2 regions of the Pandoraea vervacti genome follow, and region 1 is predicted to be linked to the other one. Evidence: predicted binding sites of a transcription regulator. Region 1 holds the regulator's gene; the other holds the start of a gene.
What was found. The regulator HrcA, encoded in region 1, represses chaperone genes, less so after heat shock. The targets are predictions, from matches to a motif close to TTAGCACTCNNNNNNNNNGAGTGCTAA.
Positions count from the first base shown of each region.

Region 2: rpoH (RNA polymerase sigma factor RpoH) is a predicted target of HrcA. The motif match lies at 1,652-1,678, and genes of this name have one in related genera.

Region 1 covers NZ_CP010897.2:4,544,063-4,547,798, forward strand. The annotation lists gene UC34_RS26030 (collagen-like protein) at 1-1,065, opposite strand, end outside; gene hrcA (heat-inducible transcriptional repressor HrcA) at 1,312-2,340, opposite strand; gene UC34_RS19725 (NAD kinase) at 2,416-3,366, shown strand; gene recN (DNA repair protein RecN) at 3,390-3,736, shown strand, end outside.
Region 2 covers NZ_CP010897.2:602,797-606,532, reverse strand. The annotation lists gene ybiB (DNA-binding protein YbiB) at 1-839, shown strand, start outside; gene UC34_RS02735 (nuclear transport factor 2 family protein) at 1,066-1,491, opposite strand; gene rpoH (RNA polymerase sigma factor RpoH) at 1,804-2,652, shown strand; gene UC34_RS02725 (ISL3 family transposase) at 2,882-3,736, shown strand, end outside.

The DNA.
Region 1 (3,736 bases):
CGGCCCCAGCGCAAACCAGGCGAGGCCGACGCCGCCTGCGGCAAACGTCACACCCCACTGATTCCCGCCGCTGTTGCCGCCAACCCAGCCGACCAGCGCCGGGGCATACACCGGGCGTACCGCAACCGGCCCCGGCACCCAGCACCAGCGCGCGTCCACATAGGCCCATCGACCGTAGTGATACGGCGCAAAGCCCCACGGCGCGTCGTCCACCCAGGTCCAGCCCCACGGATCGACCCAGACCCAGTGCCCCGTGCGGTAAGGCGCCCAGCCGGACGGCACGTTCGACGGCACCCATACGGCGCCGTAGGTTGGCGTCTCCTGCCACGCGCCGTAGTCGTCCAGACTCTCGAAACCCGTCATGTCGCGCGGCACGTAGCGCGCCGAAACGGAAGCGTCTTCCCGCGCGTCACGCTCGCGAGTCCATTGATCGAAGACATCGGTCGCAAGCGGGCCGGTCTGCTGCTGCGTCAGGTTCTGACCGACGAACGCCACGCGCTGCCCCTGTTGCAGCGGCACCGACGCGCCTTGCCCATAGACCGTGCCCGCGCCGCGCCAGACACTCACGGTCGTCACGCCGTTCGGATCCACGTCCACGCGATATTCACCGGCCTGTGCGGGCACGAACGCCAGATTCGGCGTGTCGATCTCGTACGGTTGATTCGGATCGAAGCTGCGCAGCCGCACGCCCACGGTGCCCTGCGTTACGTTCAGTTGCACATTCTGGTCGGTCACAGCGGACAGCGCGAGGCTGGTCGAAGCCCCCATGCGCACTGCGGTGCCGCCCACGTGCATCTCTGCGCGACTGTTACGGTCGACCCAGACGGCGTCGCCTGTAGTGAGCGGCCGGTTGCGGTTGGCATAGCGCCAGTCGCTGGTGCCCGCCGGGGCATACGTCACCGTGCCGTCGAACTCGCTAAGCCGCGCAACGCGTCCCGGCGGATCAGCGCTTTGCGCTTGCGCCAGTGCGGGCAGCCCCACAACACCGAGCATGCCGAGTGCGCCCAGCGCCAGCCCGGTGCCGAGAGAGCGAACGATCGTCCGCCAGGAAGTCAGGGATCTCATAAACACTCCGGGCCCGTTCAACGGGCACACTGCGCGTGGCTTGCATCCGCCACCTTGTGGGGTTCTGTCCGAATCCTCGCTGCGAGCGTCCGACGCAACATTGCACAACGCCCCCAGCACGCCTGCCACCCCTAGCCATGAACGCATCGAGGAACGCCAGGGTGACACTTCGAGCGTAAGCCCGTCGTGTGTGACCGCGTGTAAAGCCGTGTAAAGGCGTGTAAAGGAATGCTACGAGTTTGTAACTCAGTGATGACTGAGCGCGTTGGAGAGCAACTTGGCGGTGATGTCGACGATGGGGATCACGCGCTCGTAGGCCATGCGCGTCGGCCCGATCACGCCGAGCGTGCCCACGATCTGGCCGTCGACTTCGTAGGGCGCGGTGACTACCGTCATCTCCTCGATAGGAACGAGGCTGGATTCGCCGCCGATGAAGATCTGCACGCCGGAGGCCCGGCTCGACACGTCGAGCAATTGCAGCAGACCTGTCTTGGACTCAAACACGTCGAACAACTTGCGCAGCCGCTCCATGTTCGACGACAGATCCTCCACGCCCAGCAGGTTGCGCTCTCCCGAAATCAAAACGCTCTCGCGTGTGGTGTCGGCCATCGCATCGCTGCCGGCCTGTACGGCCGCTTGCATCAGCGCACTCATGTCCGAGCGCAGGGCGTCGAGCTCACCGCGCAAGTAAGTGCGCACGTCGTCGAAGCTGTGGCCGCCGAAATTGGCGTTCAGATAGTTCGCGGCCTCGACCAGCTGCGCCGGAGAATAATCCTTTTCCGTCAGGATGATACGGTTCTGCACGTCGCCATCGGGCGTGACGATGATGAGCAGCACGCGCTTATCGGACAACCGCAGGAATTCGATGTGACGGAAGGTCTGACTGCGACGCGGCGTAAGTACCACCCCGGCAAACTGCGACAGATGCGAGAGCACCTGTGCGGCAGACGCCACCAGTTGCTGCGGGCCGCCCGGCTGAAGACTCGTTTGCACCTGGGACGCCAGATGGTGCGCGGCCTCGTCGAGCGGTCGCACCGAGAGCATGGTGTCGACGAACAGGCGGTAAGCGCGCGGCGTCGGCACGCGTCCGGCCGACGTGTGCGGGCTCGCTACGAAACCGAGCGCTTCGAGGTCCGCCATGACGTTGCGGATTGTGGCCGGGGACAGGTCGAGTCCCGAATAACGCGAAAGCGTGCGCGAGCCGACCGGCTGGCCATCGGCGATGTACCGTTCGATCAGGGTTTTGAGAAGTGTTTGCGCACGTTGATCTAGCATGGCAAAAATTGTAACGCGAAATGTAGGTACGCGGCGTGCGTCAAACCCCGACGCGAGAACCGCCGCAGGCCGTGCATGCCGATGGTTGCTGTCATCGACTTATGGTGTAATGGCGGCATGAAAACTGGGAGCCCCTTCAAGACCGTGGCGCTCGTCGGGAAGTACCATGCCGACGGCGTCGCCGAACCGTTGCTCACGCTGGCGGCATGCATTGCGCAGCGCGGGCATCACGTCGTCTTCGAGCGTGACACTGCGCACAACATCGGCGCAGGCGCCGATCCGTACGGCACGCTCGACATTCAGGAGATCGCCACTCAGGCGGACGTGGCCGTCGTGGTGGGCGGCGACGGCACGATGCTCGGCGTCGGACGTCAGCTCGCCGCCTCGAACGTGCCGCTCATCGGGGTGAACCACGGCCGCGTCGGCTTCATCACCGACATCCCGCTCGACGAGATGCGTCAGGTCGTGCCCGCCATGCTCGAAGGTCACTTCGAAGCCGAGCAGCGCACGCTCCTGTCCGCACGCATCGAGCGCGACGGCCAGACGCTCTTCGATACGCTCGCGTTCAACGACGTGGTCGTGAACCGCTCCGGGATTTCGGGGATGGTCGAGCTGCGCGTCGACGTGGACGGTCGCTTCATGTACAAGCAGCGCTCGGATGGCCTGATCGTCGCCACGCCCACGGGCTCGACGGCATACGCGCTCTCGGCCAGCGGTCCGATTCTGCATCCGCGCCTGGGCGGCGTGGTGCTCGTGCCGATCGCACCGCACGCATTGTCGAACCGTCCGATCGTACTGCCGGATTCGAGCGACATCGTCATCACCATCACGGGCGGGCGCGAAGTCGGCGCGAACTTCGACATGCAGTCGTTTGCCGAACTGCGTCAGGGCGACAAGATTCTGGTGAGCCGCTCGGCGCATCAGGTGACGTTCCTGCATCCGGTCGGCTACAACTACTACGCCACGCTGCGCCGCAAGTTGCACTGGAACGAGCATATCTCCGACGAAGATACGCCGCAGAACTGACTCCACGCCTTACCCGACATCCCATGCTACGCAGTCTCTCGATTCGCGATTTCGTGATCGTCGATCGTCTCGATCTGGAATTCTCCGCCGGCTTCACCGTGTTCTCGGGGGAGACCGGCGCGGGCAAATCGATTCTGATCGATGCGCTGGCGCTCGCGATGGGCGAGCGCGGCGACACCAGCATGGTGCGCAACGGGCAGACGCGCGCCGACATTACGGCTGAGTTCGCTGCGGACGCCCAGGCGCGTCCCGATCTCGAAGCCTGGCTGCAAGCGCAGGCCCTCACCCTGGAAGAACACGGCGGCGTCCTGCTGCGTCGCGTGCTCGACGCCGGCGGACGCTCGCGCGCCTTCATCAACGGCACGCCCGC
Region 2 (3,736 bases), 1.7 Mb from region 1:
CGCCGGCCGAGTTGGGCGGCGTGCTGATCGCCTATCGCATCAAGGGCGAGACCCCCGTCGAGCTGCGCGCCATGCTCGACGCCGCGCATGCCACGTTTGCCCCGCTCACCGCGCCGGCAAACGCCCCGCCGCCCGTGCTGCTGCCCAGCTACAACGGTGCGCGCAAGCAACCGAACCTCACACCGCTTCTGGCACTGCTGCTCGCCCGCGACGGTATTCCGGTCTTGGTGCATGGTCAGCATCACAGCGGCGCGAATCGTGTGGGCACGCAGGCGATCTTCGCCGAACTGGGCCACTCTGCCTGCCATTCGGCAACGCAAGCCGAAGTGGCGCTGAGCACCCGCCGCGTCGCGTATTTGCCCATCGCCGCGCTGTCGCCAGCGTTGGAGCGCTTGCTTGAGATGCGCGCGTCGCTGGGCGTCCGGAACTCGGGCCATACCGTCGTCAAGCTGTTGCAGCCCTTCGCCGGGCCCGCGCTGCGCCTCGTGAACTTTACCCATCCCGAGTATCGGGAAACCCTGAGCGAGCTATTCGTCGACGCCGCCAGCAGTCCCGCGCCGGGCGTGCTGCTGGCGCGGGGCACAGAAGGCGAACCGGTCGCGGATGCCCGTCGTCAGAGCGCCATCGAAGGCTTCTCGGACGGCAACTACCGTTTGTGGCAAAGCGCCGAGGAGGGGGCGACCGGCATCCCCCCGGCCCTGCCCGGCGCCGACGCCACGGCCACGGCCCGATGGATCGAAGCGGTGCTCGCGGGAGAGATACCGGTGCCTGCGCCTATCGCCCGTCAGGTCGAGGTGATTCGTCAGGCGCTTGGCCTTCCCGGCTGCCCTGACGAATGATGACTACCGCGGACGTCCGTGCAGCATAGGAGCGAAATACGCCCGTAACGCGCCGACATTCGCTCGGAAATTGATGGAAAACCGAAAGCAACCGGATTTTTTTATTTTTCCGGAACATTTTGTCCCGAAAGACATCCAACATTTTGTGTTGGAGAGGACGCCCGAAGGGTGTCAGGCGCTGTGGACAGCCGCCGGGAACGCGGCTGAAGCAGCGCCGCCCGAGATGTCAGTCTGGCGACGCCATGCGGGTCGCCTGCCACGAGATCAGATGCCACGCTCCCGCTTCGCGCACGTGAACGGCGGTGTACATCATGAGGGAATTCAGCGAGCCTGTCGCCGTTTCGAGCTCCACGTCGAGCTTTCCCGTGACGACCACGGTATCGCCGAATTGACGGAGTTCCTGCCCGGTGACATCGATGGCCGCGTACTTGCGGCGACCGGAGCTAAGCGCATTGAGGAACTCGGTTTTCGATTCGCGTTTTCCGTTCGAGTGAACGTAGTGAAGGCCGTCCGCGAGCAGTGTGCTCAACTTGTCGACGTCGCACTCGATCATCGCTTCGAAGCGCTCGGATTCGCGCCGCCGCACTTCGTCGATGTACCCGAAGCGCTCGGACTCGCGTTGCCGCACCTCGTCAATGTGCTTCCCAGCCATGCTGACCTCCCGTCTTCGCCATCACTTTACGCTCGCGGCTTGGGTTGCAATTTACACCATCCGGGTCACGTTTGCGCCAGTGACTTCTCCCGTTTGAGGGAGGGTGCTGGAAAACCCCGAGATACCGGAAACTTCCCGTCCAGTAAGGGTTCTAACGTCTTTAGCACTCATCGAAAGAGAGTGCTAAAATGCTTTCCCAGAGGCTAACCAGGAGTCCACCACTTGAGTACTGCCGCCAACAAGCATCCGACGACGCCGGCCACCGGCACGGCGCCGAATTCGCGTGCCCTAGCTCTTGCCCCGTCGGCTTTGATGATGCCGGGCAGTCTGGGCAATATCGACAGCTACATTCAGGCTGTCCATCGCATTCCGCTGCTTTCTGCCGAGGAAGAGCAGTCGCTCGCCAAGCGTCTGCGTGAGAACGACGACCTCGAAGCCGCCCGTCAGCTCGTGCTCTCGCACTTGCGTCTGGTGGTATCGATCGCACGTAACTACCTCGGTTACGGACTGCCGCATGCCGACCTGATCCAGGAAGGCAATATCGGTCTGATGAAGGCCGTGAAGCGCTTCGACCCCTCGCAGGGAGTTCGACTCGTGTCGTACGCCATGCACTGGATCAAGGCCGAAATCCACGAGTACGTGCTGAAGAACTGGCGCACGGTCAAGGTCGCCACGACCAAGGCGCAGCGCAAGCTGTTCTTCAACCTGCGCAGCCAGAAGCAGGGCTTGCAGGCGTTCACGCCGGAAGAAATCGATCAGGTCGCGCGCGATCTGAACGTCAAGCGTGAAGACGTGATCGAGATGGAGACGCGCATGTCCGGGGGCGATATCGCCCTCGAAGGTCACAGCGACGACAGCGACAGCCCGAGCTTCGCCCCCATCGCCTACCTTGCCGACTCGCATCAGGAACCGACCGCTGTGATCGCCGCGCGTGAGCGCGACCATCTGCAAAGCGACGGTCTGCAAGCCGCGCTTGGCCGTCTCGACCCGCGCAGCCGCCGCATCATCGAAGCGCGCTGGCTCTCGGTCGCCGATGACGGCAGCGGCGGCGCCACGCTGCACGAACTGGCCGATGAATTCGGCGTGTCCGCCGAGCGCATTCGCCAGATCGAAGTTGCCGCGATGAAGAAGATGAAAGGCGCGCTGCAAGCGTACGCGTAATCCCCTGTCCGGGACGTCGACGGCAACGTGAGGGTCTCACGAACATCACGTGACAAGCGACACGCGACCAATTGCCACACGACACCCCGGTCAGCGTCAGTGAAATACCGCTGGCAACCAAGCCCCGTGAGTCTCACGGGGCTTTTTTATGGTTCATCGTGGAAAACCGTGGAGGTTTTCAAGGCAATTGATAATCTGACGCCAATAGAGACGGTGTTCGGAGGAGCAATTGCTAGATCGAAAAGCGCTGGAAGCCCTCGGTTGCTGGACGGGATACCGAGTTGAGCGAGTGGAGTGGCCTTCGCAGGACAGTCGGACACTGTCGTTGTATCTGAAGCCATTAAGCCGAGTGATGCTGTGCGAGCAATGCGGCAAGCGTTGCTCGCAGATCCACGAGACGACGGTGCGCCGGGTTCGGGATCTTCCCTTGTTTGAATATCGAGTGGTGCTGCATGTGCCGCGTCGTCGGCTTTGGTGCGAGCACTGTGGTGGCCCGAGGCTGGAGAAATTGGACTGGCTCGGGCGCTACCAACGGGTCACAGCGCGCTTTGCCAAGGCCTGTGAAATTCTGCTCAAGTCGACCAATGTCCAGGCCGTTGCAGCGTTCTACGGTTTGGATTGGCATACCGTTAAAGCGATCGACAAAGCGAGTTTGCGAGCAAGCATCGCCGAGCCGGATTGGACACAGGTTCGATATTTGGCGATGGACGAATTCGCTCTGCACAAGGGCCACCGTTACGCCACGGTGGTGGTCGAGCCGCTCAGTCGGCAGGTGCTATGGATTGGGAATGGCCGTTCGCGTGAAACTGCCCGAGCCTTCTTTGACCAGCTTCCCGAGGGCGTTGCAGAGCATATCGAGGCTGTTGCCATCGATATGACAACGGCCTACGAGTTGGAAATCAAGGCGAACTGCCCGCAAGCCGAAATCGTCTACGACTTGTTCCATGTCGTTGCCAAATACGGACGCGAAGTGATCGACCGGGTCCGAGTCGATCAGGCCAACCGACTCCGAGATGACCGGCCAGCACGCAAAGTCCTCAAATCAAGCCGCTGGCTGCTCTTACGCAATCAAAAGAATCTACGG